DNA from 3 places in the Microbacterium terrisoli genome. Region 2 is predicted to be linked to each of the others. Evidence: predicted binding sites of a transcription regulator. Region 2 holds the regulator's gene; each other region holds the start of a gene.

The links. The regulator LexA, encoded in region 2, represses DNA repair genes until DNA is damaged. The targets are predictions, from matches to a motif close to TCGAACANNTGTTCGA.
Region 1: QU603_RS04740 (HNH endonuclease signature motif containing protein) is a predicted target of LexA. The motif match lies at 2,365-2,380, and genes of this name have one in related genera.
Region 3: QU603_RS05090 (HNH endonuclease signature motif containing protein) is a predicted target of LexA. The motif match lies at 3,246-3,261, and genes of this name have one in related genera.

What each region holds. Positions count from the first base shown of each region.
Region 1 covers NZ_CP133019.1:1,151,370-1,156,639, reverse strand. Annotated here, with positions in the region: gene QU603_RS04750 (M4 family metallopeptidase) at 1-413, shown strand, start outside; gene QU603_RS04745 (protealysin inhibitor emfourin) at 400-708, shown strand; gene QU603_RS04740 (HNH endonuclease signature motif containing protein) at 756-2,318, opposite strand; gene QU603_RS04735 (uracil-DNA glycosylase) at 2,529-3,221, opposite strand; gene QU603_RS04730 (type 1 glutamine amidotransferase family protein) at 3,280-3,999, opposite strand; gene QU603_RS04725 (SDR family oxidoreductase) at 3,996-4,769, opposite strand; gene QU603_RS04720 (bifunctional o-acetylhomoserine/o-acetylserine sulfhydrylase) at 4,905-5,270, shown strand, end outside.
Region 2 covers NZ_CP133019.1:2,346,390-2,351,659, forward strand. Annotated here, with positions in the region: gene priA (bifunctional 1-(5-phosphoribosyl)-5-((5-phosphoribosylamino)methylideneamino)imidazole-4-carboxamide isomerase/phosphoribosylanthranilate isomerase PriA) at 1-141, opposite strand, end outside; gene hisH (imidazole glycerol phosphate synthase subunit HisH) at 131-796, opposite strand; gene hisB (imidazoleglycerol-phosphate dehydratase HisB) at 793-1,401, opposite strand; gene QU603_RS10550 (histidinol-phosphate transaminase) at 1,450-2,544, opposite strand; gene QU603_RS10555 (LysM peptidoglycan-binding domain-containing protein) at 2,638-2,997, opposite strand; gene lexA (transcriptional repressor LexA) at 3,250-3,966, shown strand; gene metE (5-methyltetrahydropteroyltriglutamate--homocysteine S-methyltransferase) at 4,037-5,270, opposite strand, start outside.
Region 3 covers NZ_CP133019.1:1,228,803-1,234,072, reverse strand. Annotated here, with positions in the region: gene QU603_RS05100 (hypothetical protein) at 1-846, opposite strand, end outside; gene QU603_RS05095 (ABC transporter ATP-binding protein) at 843-1,529, opposite strand; gene QU603_RS05090 (HNH endonuclease signature motif containing protein) at 1,622-3,106, opposite strand; gene hutI (imidazolonepropionase) at 3,316-4,488, opposite strand; gene QU603_RS05080 (formimidoylglutamate deiminase) at 4,485-5,270, opposite strand, start outside.

The sequences.
Region 1 (5,270 bases), 1.2 Mb from region 2:
TCGGCGCCGGTGTGCTCGCACCGGGCATCCACGGAGTCGCCCTTCGATCGATGAAAGCGCCCGGCACCGCGTACGACGATCCCGTGCTCGGCAAAGACCCGCAGCCGGCGACGATGGCCGACTACGTGCAGACCACCGACGACAACGGCGGCGTGCACATCAACTCCGGCATTCCGAATCACGCCTTCTACCTGTTCGCGACCGCATTGGGCGGCAAGGCGTGGGAGCGTGCGGGCCTGGTCTGGTACAAGACGGTGACAGCGGGCACCCTGCCCACGAGCGCCGACTTCACGACGTTCGCGAACGCCACCCTGACGGTGGCGCACGCGGAGTACGGTGAGACCTCAGAGGAGGCCGCCGCCGTCCGCACCGCGTGGACCAGTGTCGGCGTACTGAAGGATGACAGGCCCTGACGTCGTTGTGACGGTCGTGCGCACCGGAGGCTTCGCCGGCATCCGCCGCGAATGGACAGCCGAACCCACCCGCGACCAGGCGCCGCACTGGATCACGCTCGTCAAGGAATGTCCCTGGGACGACGAGGACGCTACGGCAATCCCCGACGCGGGGGCGGACCGGTTCGTCTGGCGCATCGAAGCACGCCTGGGCGACGACAATCGCCGCGCGGAACTGCCCGAGACGCACTTGCACGGAGCCTGGCGCGACCTCGTCTGCGAAGTGCAATCGTTCGAGAGCACGCCCGGGCGCTGAACCTGTCCGGCCGCGTCGCTCGTTCGCGACGCTTCGGGCTGCGCGGGTCAGTAGGGTGCGGGGTTGTCGGCGAGTTGTTGTGCGAACTGGTGTTTCAGGTGCGGGTCAGGGTCGATCAGTTGTACCGGGGTGAATCTGACGGTCCCGGGTGGTCTGGTGGTGTGGACGCGTCGGGTGGGGGCGGTGAACCGGAGGATCCCACCGGGGAGTTGCTCGACCGACCAGTCGGTGTCGTGTTTGACGGTGTGATGCCTCTTGCAGAAGTGTTCCAGGTTGCACAGGCACGTCGGCCCGCCCTGCGCGTACGGGATGGTGTGGTCGATATCGCAGGTTTGGGCGGGGCGCCGGCAGCCGGGGAACCGGCAGTGCCGGTCCCGGACCTGCAGGAACAGTTTCTGTTTCTTACTGGGCCGGTACCGGTCCACGCTGATCGGGATCCCGGAGCACGGGTCGGTGAACACCCGCACCCATGTTTTCGCGAGCCCGGCAAGGTGTCGGGCGGTGTCGGTATCGATGGGTCCGAACCCGTCCACCGCGGCCCCGCCGACCGTGGCCCCGGCAAGGGTGGCGGCAGGGATCGTCACGTGCACGGTCGGGACGATGCTGTTGACCGCGTCTCTGCCCGCGTCGGTGGTGCCGTGCCCGTGCGTGTTCCCGGTCAGCAGCAGGTCGCAGAACACGTCGGCCATGATCTGCGTGTGCGTGCGCTCATCGAACACCACAGCATCCGCATCCACATCCTCGCCATCGACGCTGGCTTCGCTGGCGGCGGCTTCGGTAGTACCGGCGCCCGCAGCTTCGGCGCCATCAGCCTTGGCCGCAGCGTCAGCCGTGGCCGCGGCGTCCGCCGCGGCCTTCTCCGCCACGGCCTTCTCCGCCACGGCCTTCTCCGCCGCGGCCTTCTGCGCCGCAACGTCAGCAGCGGCGGCTTCGGCATCGGCCTTGGCGGTGGTGTTCTGGTCGTGCAGTTCGGTGGCCATCGCCCGGATCCGGTCGATGATGCCCGCACCCTGGGTGGTGGGCACATCCGCGGTGATCCGGGTCAGACCCGGCTCGATCTCCCGGGCGGTGACCTTCCGGCGTGCCACCGCGTCCCGCACCCGCCTCTCGCAGCCTTCCGGGTCCAGGCGCTGCACCAGCCCGGCCAGGGCCGCCTTCAACTGCCCCGGCGTCAGCTCGGCCGCCAGCTCCCGCGCGATCCGTTCGAACTCCGCCCGGATCCTCGCGTTCTCGATCACCGTCCCCGCGTCGGCGATCAGCATCGCGTGCTCCCCGGAGAAGACCCCGCAGCTCGCGTCGCACAGCGTCTCATGGAACTGGTGCATCAACGTCCACGCCGAGGACACTTTCCGCGCGACCTGCCATTCGCTGAGCTTGAGTGCGGCACCGATCTCGGCGAACACCTCCCGCATCCCCAACTGCGAACTCCGGGTGATCGCCCCCTCATGGACCGCGGCACGCTCCGCCTCCCGGCGTTCGACGATCCCGGCGACCTGTTCGAAGAAGAACATCTCCGCCGCGAACATCCGCGCCGCCCGCTCCCGCGACGCGGTCAGATCACCCACCAACTCATCCAACTCCACCAGCACCGGAGACAAGCCCTCATCCATTGACATCGACGGCCTCCCTCCCGGATGATCGATATCACCAATACTATCGAAGATACCTTCGGCTAGTCAAGAGTGATCGTCGTCGGGTTTGCCAATGACAGCCGGCTTGTACACATCGCCGCGGGACAGAAGCCATTCGACAAACCATCGATCCACTGAGCACACTGTCGAACCTAACAGCGACAGCCGACAGTGCGCGCCCCGAGAACGTCAGTCGGGCAGGCGCCAATCGACCGGGGCTGCGCCCTGCTGCGCGAGCAGTGCGTTGGCACGGGAGAAGGGCTTCGAGCCGAAGAACCCGCGGTGCGCCGACAGCGGCGACGGATGCGCGGACGAGATGATCGGTGTCTGACCGAGCAGCGGACGCAGGTTCGCGGCATCCCTCCCCCACAGGATCGCCACCAGCGGGCCGCCGCGGTCCACGAGTGAGCGAATCGCATGCTCGGTGACCTTCTCCCATCCCCAGCCCCGATGGGATGCCGGGGCCCCCGGCGCAACCGTCAGCACACGGTTCAGCAGCATGACTCCCTGGTCGCTCCATGCCGACAGGTCCCCGTGGGTCGCCGGCGGGATGCCGAGGTCGTCGCCCAGCTCCTGATAGATGTTGGCGAGGCTGCGCGGCAGCGGCCGCACATGCCGGTCGACGGCGAAGGACAGCCCGATCGGATGCCCAGGCGTGGGATACGGGTCCTGGCCGACGATGAGCACTTTGACCTCTGCGAGCGGCCGCGCGAACGCGCGCAGCACGCGGTCACCGGCCGGCAGATAGTGCTTGCCCGCCGCGACCTCGGCACGCAGCCGTTCGCCCATGGCGGCGATGTCGCCACTGACGGGCTCCAGCCGCTGCGCCCAACCGGCGTCGATGAGGCCGGCGTCGGCCAATTCGGGAAGAGTCATCGCCACAACTCCAGCGTAGACGCGGGCACCCCGCGCGCCGCCCATGCTCGTCTTCGGCCGGCGCTCAGGCGCCCAGCGTCCGCACCAGCACTCCCTGGTCGGTGCGTGTGACGCTCCAGACGCTGCCTGACCCCGCTACGCGCAGCGCGCCGCTGCCGGCGATCAGCACCGTGTTCTCGTCGACCGCGGCTCCAGCATCCACCACACCGGCCTCGACGGCGGCGATCAGGCGCGACAGCGTGCCCCACTGCGCGGCATGCACGTCGATGGAGATGTCGACCAGACCGATCCCCGGCAGCACGCTGAGCTCGTCGAGGTCTTCGCCGGCGTCTTCGGGCGCGACCTCCACTCCCCCGACGCGCCACCCGCCCACGACCGCCCGCGATGAGGCGATGGCCGACCCGGCCGAGAAGCCGAGGTAGGGAACCCCTGCGAGCACCCGTGCACGGATCAGGTCGAAGTGCGGCTCGATGCGGTCGCGATACACAGGGGTCAGTCCCCCGCCGATCATGATCGCGTCCACGTCGTCGAAGGCGGTCACCGGGATCTCATCGTCGAGGTCTCCGGCGGTGACGACCGGGTCGAACGCACCACCGGCCGCAGCGTGGGCGATCAGCTTGGCGGCGTGCTCGTGCCCGTCGCCGTCGCGCACCGAGATCACCGCGATCCTCGGGACGTCGCGTCCGGCGGTGACCCCGCGCGCGGTGGCCTCGGCCACGAAAGCGCGGTAGGCCTTGCCGTCGGGCTCGTCCTGCCAGCCGCCGCCGACCAGGTGGACGCTCACTCGCGCACTTCGAGCGGACCGCGGGCGAGCAGGTGCGCGGCGGACTGGGCCACCGGGCGCATCGTGACCAGATCGAGGTTGACGTGCCCCGGCGCGTTCAGCGCATAGGCGATCACGTCCGCGACGTCGTCGGCCGTGAGCGGCGCGGGAACGTCCGCATAGACGCGGTCCGCGGCACTCTGATCCCCGCGCAGACGGTTCAGCGAGAACTCCTCGGTGTGCACGAGTCCCGGCGCGATCTCGATCACACGGATCGGCTCGCCGTTCAGTTCGAGTCGCAGGGCGTGCGCGAGCATGGCCTCGCCGGCCTTGGCCGCGTTGTAGCCGGCGCCGCCCGGGTAGGCGTCCAGCGCAGCTGTCGAGGTGACGAACAGCGTGTCGGCGTGACCGGCGGATGCCGCGGCGCGGCGCAGCAGCGGCAGCACAGCGGCGATGAGCCGCTGCGTGCCCAGGACGTTCGCGTCGAACATCCACTGCCAGTCCTCGGGGCGGCCGTCCTCGACCCGGTCGGTGCCGCGGGCGCCGCCGGCGACTTGCACGACCGCGTTGACCGGACCTGTCTCGCCGAGCCAGCCGGCGAGTGCGTCCACGTCCTCTTGCCGCGTGAGATCTGCGGCGAAGGCCGTCGCCCCCGTGGCGGCCTCGACCTCGGCGAGCTTGCCCGCCCGTCGTGCCACGGCCACGACATCCCATCCTGTCGCCCTCAGGGCCCGCACGGTCGCCTCGCCGATCCCTGAACTCGCCCCGGTCACCACTGCACGTCTGGTCATGGATCAACCGTACCGAGTCGGCCCCGGCGAACATTACGTCATATTCCGGGCTCGTTGTTGACACGCAGGGCCTTCCGTACTCTCGGGAGCGTCGTCCTACCCGCCTTGGTCGACCCGATACCCGAGGAGCATCCGATGTCTGCACCCGAGAACTGGCGCTTCGAAACCGCCCAGATCCACGCCGGCGCACAGCCCGACCCGGTCACCGGGGCACGCGCCACACCGATCTACCAGACCACGTCGTACGTGTTCAAGAACACGGAGCACGCGGCGAACCTCTTCTCGCTGGCCGAGTCCGGCAACATCTACACGCGCATCCAGAACCCGACACAGGACGTCGTCGAGCAGAGGCTCGCCGCGCTCGAAGGCGGCACCGCCGCGCTGCTGACGGCATCCGGGATGTCGGCGGTGACCCTCGCCATCCTCAACATCGCCAGCGCCGGCGACCACGTGGTCGCCTCGTCGGCACTGTACGGCGGCACCTACAACCTGCTGCGCTAC
Region 2 (5,270 bases):
CTGGTGAGCCGCCTCGACTGGATCGCCGTAGTCCGTCTCGCTGCCGGCCTCCCCCTGCGTCAGGCGGACGGCCTTGCCGCCGGCGACGTCGATGGCAGGAAGGAGGACGAGTTCGGGAGTGGCGGCGAATTCACTGGACACGAGGTGAAAGGTTAGCCCCGCCCAGGCCTTCTAACCAATTGGACAGCAACCTGATGCCCGCAGCGCCCGACTTCTCCGGATGGAACTGCGTCGCACACAGCGGACCGTTCTCCACCGCCGCCAGGAACGGCGACCCGTAGTCGCACCACGTCAGCACCGGTTCTGCGAACGGCTGCTGGGTCTGCAGGCTCCACTGCTGCGCTGCGTTGGAGTGCACGAAATAGAAGCGCTCGTCCTCGACACCGGCGAACAGTCGCGACCCGGCGCCTGCGCGCACCGTGTTCCAGCCCATGTGTGGCAGCACCGGGGCATCGAGTGCGGTGACCGCTCCCGGCCACTCCCCCAGCCCCTCCGTGTCCACTCCGCGTTCGATGCCCTGCCCGAACAGCACCTGCATGCCCACGCAGATGCCGAGCACCGACCTGCCGCCGGCGAGCCGCCGGTCGATCAGCTCGTCGCCGCGGATCGCGCGCAGCTGGTCCATCACCGCAGCGAACGCACCGACGCCCGGAACGACCAAGCCATCGGCATCCCTCACCAGGCCCCGGTCGGCGGTCAATCGGGCATCCGCACCGGCGGCGATGAGCGCCTTGACGGCGGAGTGCACGTTCCCCGAGCCGTAGTCCAGGACCGCCACCAGCGGCCGGACGGTCACAGGGCACCCTTGGTGCTCGGGATGCCGATCACCTGGGGGTCGAAGGCCTTGGCCTGTCGGAACGCCCGGGCGAAGGCCTTGAACTCCGCCTCGGCGATGTGGTGCGGGTCGCGGCCGCTGACCAGCCGGACGTGCGTGGTGAGGGCGGCGTGGAACGAGATCGCCTCGAAGCTGTGGCGCACCAGCGAGCCGGTGAAGTGCCCGCCGATCAGGTGCAGCTCGAAGCCGGAGGGCTCGCCCTCATGCACCAGATAGGGGCGACCGCTGACGTCCACGACGGCCTGGGCCAGGGCCTCATCGAGGGGCACGAGCGCGTCGCCGTAGCGGGAGATGCCGGATTTGTCGCCCAGCGCCTCGGCGACGGCCTGGCCCAGCACGATCGAGACGTCTTCGACCGTGTGGTGCACGTCGATATCGGTGTCGCCCGATGCGCGCACCGTCAGGTCGGTCAGCGAGTGCTTGGCGAATGCGGTCAGCAGGTGGTCGAAGAACGGCACGCTGGTGTCGATGCGGCCCACGCCCGTGCCGTCCAGGTCGAGGTGCAGTTCGACCGAGGACTCGCTCGTCGTACGCGTGCGGGAGGCCGTGCGGGCGGGTCTGCTCATGAAGCTGATTCTACTGAGCGCACGGGGCGTGTTGCGGCCCGGCCGCGATCACCGCGCGGGTGTGACGGAGGCGAGGGCGTCCAGGAACGCGGAGGTCTCGGCCTCGGTGCCGGCAGTGACCCGCAGGCTGCCGGGCAGCCCCACGTCACGGATGAGCACCCCGCGGTCGTACAGCGCCTGCCAGGTCGCGGCCGGGTCCTCAACGCCCGAGAAGAGCACGAAGTTCGTCCATGACTCATACGGGTTGTACCCCAGAGCGGCCAGGGTCGCCGAGATGCGGTCACGCTGCACGACGATCTCGTCGACGGCGGCCAGCATCGTCGGCGCGTGCCGCAGCGCGGCCGAGGCCGCCGCCTGCGTGAGCGCGCTGAGGTGGTACGGCAGCCGCACCAGCCGCAGAGCGTCGATCAGCGCGGGGTCGGCGGCCAGATACCCGACGCGCGCGCCGGCGAAGGCGAACGCCTTGCTCATCGTGCGCGAAACGACCAGGCGCTCCCGATCGGGCAGCAGCGTCAGCGCGGACTGCTGCTCGCGCGGCGCGAACTCCCAGTACGCCTCGTCCACGATCACGATCCCGCGCGAGCGCGCATAGACCGCATCGATCACCTCGAGCGACAACGGGGTGCCGGTCGGGTTGTTCGGCGAGCAGAGGATGACGACATCCGGATCGGCCTCGGCGACCTGCGCCACCGCGTCGTCGGCAGCGATGGTGAAGTCGTGGGCACGGGTGCCGGCCACCCACTGCGCTCCGGTCCCGCGCGTGAGCAGCGGATACATCGAATATGTCGGCGCGAAGCCGAAGACGGTGCGGCCGGGACCGGCGAAAGCCTGCAGCAGGTGCTGCAGAACCTCGTTCGACCCGTTGCCCGCCCAGATCTGCTCGCGGGTCAGCCCGTGACCGAGGTAGTCCGCGAACCCTTCCCGCAGGTGCGTGAACTCGCGGTCGGGATACCGGTTGACGTCTCGCAGCGCGAACGCGATCGCATCGACGATGTCGTCTGAGACGTCCTTCGGGATCGGATGTGTGTTCTCATTCACATTCAGCGCGACCGGCAACGCGGCCTGCGGGGCGCCGTACGGCGTCATCCCGCGCAGATCGTCACGAACGGGCAGATCTTCCAGGCGAGGACTCACAGCATCCATCGTAGAGTGCCGCGTCCGCACTGCTCTCACCCGTGCCGGCTCTCACCCGTGCCGGCTCCCACCCGTGTCAGCCGCAGACGCCGGCCTCGCGCCTCACGACGCCGGCACGTACTGCGCGGGGATCGCGATGCGCTCCCCCGGCTGGAGCGCGACGCCGTCCAGGGCGTTCAGCCGCACGATCGCGTCGACCACGTCACGAGGATCCGAACGGGGCGCGACCTCTTGCGCGATCGACCACAGCGTGTCGCCGGCCTGGACCGACACCGTGGAGAACGTTCCCGCCGGAGCCCCGGCATCCTTCGACGCCAACGCCGCTCCGCCGCCGATCACCGCCATCGCGATCGCCCCCGCGACCGGAATCGCCACGATCGCTGCAAGGACACGACGACCACGCAGCGTCAACCGCAACCGCGTGGTGGGTGCCGGGTGCGAAACCAGTGAGATGCCGGACATTGGTCCTCCTGTTCGGACGAGAAGTTCGGGGGCCGCACTCGGCCGGGAGCGTGGCCCCCGAATCTCTCTTCCAAAGTTATCTTCGATTCAGTACACTGTCAACAGGGATCCGGATCGGAGATGTTTCAAGCCGACACGCCCGCAGGCTGGCCCTCGTTCGTCTTCGGACCGGATACCGTTTCGATGAGGACACCCCATCACCAACCTCCGACATTCGAAGACGCTGCCCCGGGTGGCAGGACGGGAGCTGACATGACCGATGCGAACCAGCGCGGCGAGAACCACGCCGCCGCGGCAGGCGACACCAAGCCGCGACGTCAGACGCGACGCCGAAAGAGCCTGAGCGACAAGCAGCTGGCCATCCTCGAGGTCATCGCCCAGTCGATCACCCGCTACGGCTACCCGCCCAGCATGCGCGAGATCGGCGACGCGGTCGGTCTCAAGTCGCTCTCCAGCGTCACGCATCAGCTCAATCAGCTCGAACTCAGCGGCTATCTGCGCCGGGATGCGGGCAAGACCCGCGCGATGGAGATCCTGATCGACCTGCCTGGCACGTCTGCAGAGAACCCCGCAGACACCGCCCCCGCGGTCGGCGACGCGGCGCTGGTGCCGCTGGTGGGTCACATCGCGGCCGGCGTGCCGATCACCGCCGAGCAGCAGGTCGAAGAGATCTTCCCCCTGCCGCGTCAGCTCGTGGGCAAGGGCGAGCTGTTCATGCTCAAGGTGCAGGGCGAGTCGATGATCGACGCCGCCATCTGCGACGGCGACTGGGTGGTGGTGCGCGCGCAGAACACTGCGGCCAACGGTGAGATCGTGGCGGCGATGCTCGACGGCGAAGCGACGGTCAAGACCTTCCGCCAGCGCGACGGACACACGTGGCTGCTCCCCCGCAACTCGGCCTTCGAACCGATCCTGGGTGACGAGTCCGTGGTGCTGGGCAAGGTGGTGGCGGTGCTTCGCGCCGTCTGAGCCGCAGAGTCCGACAGAGGCCCGACCGGTGTCGACCGGTCGGGCCTCTGTCAGTGTGACGGGGTCTGCCTCAGATCACCGTCAGCGCCTCGTGGGCGGCGCGCACCCGCTGCGTCGCCTCGACGAGGTTGCGCAGTGACGAGACCGTCTCGGGGTAGGCGCGGGTCTTCAGCCCGCAGTCGGGGTTGGCCCAGAGCTGTCGCAGTGGCAGGTCGGCGGCGGCCTGCGCGAGCAGTCGCGCCATCTCGTCGACCGACGGCACGCGCGGGGAGTGGATGTCGTAGACGCCCGGGCCGATGCCGTGGGCGAATCCCGACGAGGCGATGTCGGCGACCACCTCACCGCGACTGCGGGCTGCCTCGATCGAGGTGACGTCGGCATCCAGCCCGGCGATCGCGTCGATCACGACGGCGAACTCGGAGTAGCACAGGTGCGTGTGCACCTGCGTGGCCACGCCCGCGCCGCCGGTGGCCAACCGGAACGATCCGACCGACCAGTCGAGATACGACGACTGGTCGGCGTGCTTGAGCGGCAGCAGTTCGCGCAGCGCCGGCTCGTCGACCTGCACGATGCCGATGCCCGCCGCCTCGAGATCGGCGATCTCATCGCGCAGCGCGAGCGCCACCTGGTTCGCCGTCTCGGCCAGCGGCTGGTCGTCGCGCACGAACGACCACGCGAGGATCGTGACCGGACCGGTCAGCATCCCCTTCACAGGCTTGTCGGTCAGCGACTGGGCGAACTGCGACCAGGCCACCGTGATGGGAGCCGGTCGCGACACGTCGCCCCACAGGATCGACGGTCGCGTCGCACGCGATCCGTACGACTGCACCCAGCCATTGCGGGTGACCGCGAACCCGTCCAGGTACTCGGCGAAGTACTGCACCATGTCGTTGCGCTCGGGTTCGCCGTGCACGAGCACGTCCAGTCCGAGCTCTTCCTGCAGCCCGATCACCGTCGTGATCTCCAGGCGCAGCACGTCTTCATAGTCCGACGTGCTCAGCTCGCCCCGGTCGTGCGCGGCGCGGGCACGGCGGATCTCCGCAGTCTGCGGGAATGAGCCGATCGTGGTGGTGGGCAGCAGCGGCAGCGCGAGCGCGGCATCCTGCGCGGCCGCACGCTGGGCATAGTCCGCGCGGGTGAACGCGCCCGGCGTCAGCGCCGCCTGGCGCTCGCGCACGGCGTCGTCGCGCACTCCCGGCGCACGCCGGCGGTCGGCCAGAGCGGTGGATGCCGCGGCCACCTCGTCGTCGATCGCGTCGCGCCCGTGCACCAGGCCGGTGGCCAGCGTCGCGATCTGCCCGACC
Region 3 (5,270 bases), 1.1 Mb from region 2:
CGTCGCCGATGACACATCGGCGCTCAACGACAGTGCCGCCACGACGCTCCACCGACGCGCCTGCCGGGCCAGCTCGTCTCGGCGCAGCCGCCGGCGCCATGAGCCCGCGACCAGCCACCCGACTGCGGCGGTCACGATCAGCAGGCCCAGCGCGAGCAGCGTCGATACGGACAGTGCGGACTGCGGCATCCCGGCCCCGACCGTCCCGGCCCCGACCTGGGCTGCCCATCCCCCGGGCGCCACCCACGTGGCGAGGTCCGAGACGGCGGGGACGAACCCGGCACCAGCGGCCGCCACCAGCCAGACCGAGATGATCAGCGTCACCCACCACGGCGGGCGCAGCTGTCCGGCAAGCCACAACGATCCGGCGATCGAACCCAGGGCGGCAGCTGCCACGGGCGCCGCCACCGCTCCCACGACCGTCACCGACGACGCGGCCATCACGGCCAGCGCTGCAACCGCCGCGACGGAGACCATGACGATGATCTGTCCACGCAGCTGGGCGCGGCGCAGCGTCAGCCGCCGGTCGATCGAAGAGTCCACGACCGCGTTCAGATACGGCATCGAGACGAACGCGGGCCCGCACACGGCCCCCGCGAGGAACAGTCCCAGGCAGAGCAGACTCCCGCCGGCTGCCACCGCCGCTGGCGGCACACCGTCCGTCGCCAGCGAGGCAGCCATGGTGAGCACCACGGCGCGCCCGAACGGGATGAGGACGATCACTCCCACGAGCACCGTCACGTAGGCACGATAGGCGACGTCGGAGGCGCGCGGACGGTCGGCGCGCTCGCGCAGGACGCGTCGGCTTGCTCTCAGCGCGTGCGCGTCGGCGTGGATGACGCTCACAACCCCGGTTCCAGCCGCAGCGATCGGTCGGCGACGCTCTGAGCCAGGCGAGGGTCGTGCGTGGCGAACACGATGGCCGCGCCCTGCTGGCGCACGCCCCGCAGGACGCCGGCGAGCACCGCGCGACGGTCGGGATCGAGCCGCTGCTCGGGTTCGTCGAGGATCAGCACATCGAACGGACGAGTGAACGCACACGCCAGGTGGTACAGCTGCGTCTGGCCCGACGACAGTTCGTGCGCGAACCGCGCGGACAGGTGCGCGAGTTCCAGCGCTGCCAGCACGGCGTCCACTTTCGCGTCGGCCTCGGGGTGAGGCATCCGCCACGACGTCGCGATCAGCCGCAGCTGCTCACGCACGGTGAGGTCGGGGTAGACGTCGGGCGGGCCGATCACGGTGCTGATGTGGGCGCGCACCTCGGCACGGCGCTCGTCGACCGTGCCACCGCGGAACAGCACCGTGCCCGAGGTGGGGCGCGCGTGGCCGGCGAGCAGCCGCAGCAGCGTCGTCTTGCCCGCGCCGTTCTCGCCGCGCACGGCGATGCACTCCCCCGGCACGATCGACAGATCGACGGGATCCAGCAGGATCTGATCATCGATCGTATATCCGGCCCGGCGGGCGACGAGCACCGGCTCGGCGGTGCTTCCGGGCGAACGGCGACGACGAGGACGGAAGAGCGCAGACATCGTGGCCAGCCTATCGGCGCGGTGATCAGCGTAACGGCGCACTCGGCGCCACCCCTCCTCGAGTGTCGCTCTCGAGTGTCGTCGAGTGTCGCTCAGAAGGGTGCGGGTTCGCCTTCGGGCACGGGAGAGTCGGCGTATCCGGGTGGTCGTATGGCGCGTCGCACATCGTCGGGGACGAATCTGACGGCGCCGGGTGGTCGGGTGATGTAGGTGCGGCGGGTGGGTGCGGTGAAGCGGAGCACCCCGCCGGGCAGTTGCTGCACGTGCCAGTCCGTGTGGTGCTTCACTGTGTGGTGGCGTTTGCAGAAATCGCCGAGGTTCCACAGCGCGGTGGGCCCACCATCCTGGTATGCGATCGTGTGATCCAGGTCGCATTTCTCGGCCGGGCGTCGGCAGCCCGGGAACCGACAATGCTCGTCCCGTGCCCGCAGAAGCCGTTTCTGCGCGGTGCAAGGGTGGCGCTTGTCGACGCTGACCGGCACTCCGATGGCCGGGTCGATGAAGAACCGGTACCAGGTGTCCGACGTGCCGGCCAGGCGCCGTGCCGTCTCGTCATCAATGGCGCCCACACCCACCAGCTGCGCGCCGCCGACCCCGACCGTGGTGAGGGTCGCGGCAGGGATGGTGATGGTCACCGTCGCCCGGATCGCGCCCAGCCCGGCCCTGCGTTCCTCGGTGGTCCCATGCCCGTCCGGGGCGGACGTCAACAACAGATCCAACGCCACATCGGCCATGATCTGGCCCCGAGTACGCTCGTCGGCCACAAAACCCGACCCGTCCGGCGCGCCCGCACCCTCGGCGGCTTCGCCCGCACCCTCGATCGCGTCCGTTTGCGCCACGTCGGCCGCGGGGACCTCGGTGGCGTCACGTGCGGCCTGGGCGGCGGCGTGCTCGGCGACGTCGGCCTCGTTGTCGGCGTGGACCTCGGCGGCGATGTCACGCAACCGGTTGTACGCGCCCTCGATCTCCGCGGCGGGACCGGTCACGATCAACTGCCCCACCCCGGGCCCGGCCGCGCGCTTGCGGACACCGCGGCGGGCCACGGCCTGCCGGATACGTTCCTGCGTGCCCTCCGGATCCAACCGGTCGACCACCGCTTCGAGCGCATCCCGCAACTGGGACGGGGTCAGCTCGCGGGCCATGTCCAACGCGAGACGCTCATACTCGCCGCGGAGAGCGTCATCGCCCAGGTCGCCACCGACCTCCGCGATGGTCTGCGCATGCTGCGGCGAGAGGCTGCCCTCGCTGGCGTGCCGCAACGTGTCATAGAACTTGTGCGCCAGAGTATGAGCTTGATTGACCCGGGCCGTCACCTGGAACTCGGACAGCCGCAGCGCGGCGCCGATCTCCGCGTAGATCTCCCGCATCGCCAACTGCGACGCGGACACCTTCGCGCCCGTGTCCTGCCGGGCCGCGCGTTCTTCCTCCCGCTGCTGGACCATGTCGGCGACGTTCGCGAAGAAGTACATCTCCGTCGCGAACGCGTTCGCGGCCAAGGCACGCGCACCGCCCAGACTGTCGATCAGCCCATCCAGCGCCGACACGACCGGGGACTCCCCGTGCGATGCTGCGTCCACGATGCCCTCCGATCGATCACTGTTTCGAATCTGAACATCCTCATAGTATCGTACCTATCTACGGTACACAAGAGGCTTATCCCCTGATCTCCTCAGCTTCTGTTCCTTCAGCAGACTCCTAGTCCCGCGGCATCCACTATCGAACATCCATATCATCGCACCGGCCCCCGACATCCACCACCGACGACCAGACGCGTCACGTATGCAGATCAGCCGACCTGCACGCCGTCCTTGTAGACGCTGTCGACCTGCGGCACTCCTGCGCGGTAGGCGAGATACGTGCGGCTGGGAGCATCCAGCACCACGAGGTCGGCGCGCTTGCCCACCGCCAAGACGCCGATGTCGTCACGGCGGAGGGCCCGGGCACCGCCGGCGGTGGCGGCCCAGATCGCCTCGGGCACCGTCATCCTCATCTCGCGCACGGCCAGGGCGATCATCAGCGGCATCGAGCTGGAGAAGTTCGACCCGGGGTTGCAGTCGCACGCGATGGCGACGGTCACGCCCGCGTCGATGAGGCGCCGCGCGTCGGGGTACGGGTGGCGGGTCGCGAACTCCACGCCGGGCAGCAGCGTCGCGACGGTGTCGGACGCGGCGAGTGCTGCGACATCGTCATCCGAAAGAAACGTGCAGTGATCGACGGATGCCGCGCCCAGCGCGACGGCCAGCTGCACACCGGGTCCGTCACCGAGCTGGTTGCCGTGCACGCGCGGCACCAGACCGCGGGCGATGCCGGCCTCGAGGATGCGTCGCGACTCATCGGCGGTGAACGCGCCGGTCTCGCAGAACACGTCCACCCACTTCGCGTGCGGTGCGCAGGCGGCCAGCATCGGACCGCACACGAGATCGACGTATTCGTCCCGTGCGTCGGCGTACTCGGCGGGCACCACGTGCGCGCCCAGGTAGGTGACCTCGGCGGTGACTTCGGCTGCCAGGCGCGCCAGGCGCGCCTCATCGTGCACGGTCAGGCCGTAGCCGGTCTTGATCTCGACCGTGGTGGTGCCCTGCGCGTGCAACTCGGTCATCAGCCCGGCCAGGCGCCGGCGCAGCTCGTCGTCGGTCGCCGCCCGGGTCGCGGCCACCGTCGTGCGTATGCCACCGGCGGAATACGGTTGGCCGGCCATTCGTGCGGCGAACTCGGCCGAACGCTCCCCGCCGAAGACGAGGTGGCTGTGGCTGTCGACGAAGCCGGGGATGACCGCGTGCCCGCGCGCATCGATCACGTTCTGCACCGAGGGGGCCGATGCCACCGACCCCACCCATGCGATGCGCGTGCCCTCCATCAGGACGGCGGCATCGGTGAGAGTGCCGCACAGATCGTCTCCGTGGGCCACGTTCGTGGTGAGCTCGCCGATGTTCGTGAGGAGTGTGGCGGGGGTTGTCATGCGACGCCCTTCCGGGTGAGGCCCGAGGGGGCTGCGCCCTTGCGGGTGAGACTACCCGCCACGATCGTCGCGGTCACGTCCGACGCGCGGGCCACCAGCGGCAGCTGCAGCAGGTCGGCGCCCCGGGTGCGCGTCGTCTCGGCATCGATCTCGACGACGTCGAACGGGTCGCCCACGCGCAGGCCCGCCTCATCCTGCCGCGCACCCGACAGACCCAGCGCCCGCGCACCCGACAGACCCAGCGCCCGCGCCCCGCCGGAACTGCCCGCGTGCCACAGCTGCGCGGGCGTGAAGATGCCGCGCTTCTGTGCGCGCAGGCGCTGGTCGAGCTCGAGGCGGGCGACCTCTTCGAAGGGGTCGATGACGGCGTGCTGGTCCGATCCGATCGACAGGGTGGCCCCTGCCGCGCGCAGTTCGGGGGCCGGCCCGATGCCGTCGCCGAGGTCGGCTTCGGTCGTCGGACACATCACGATGGAGGCGCCTGCTTCGCCCAGCAGGGCGATGTCGGCGTCGGTCAGGTGCGTCGCATGCACGGCGGCAAGGTCCGGCCGCAGCAGGCCGTGCTCGGCCAGCAGACCCGTCGGGGTCACACCGTAGGCCCGAAGGCACGCGTCGTTCTCGGCGGTCTGCTCCGACAGATGCACATGCAGCGGCACGGCTGCGGGCAGCTCCCGGGCGACCACGGCGAGGTCGTCGGGCGTGACCGCCCGCACCGAATGCACCGCTGCCCCGACCGTCACCAGCCCACGCCGGTGCGGATCGCCCGCGATCGCGTCGTGCAG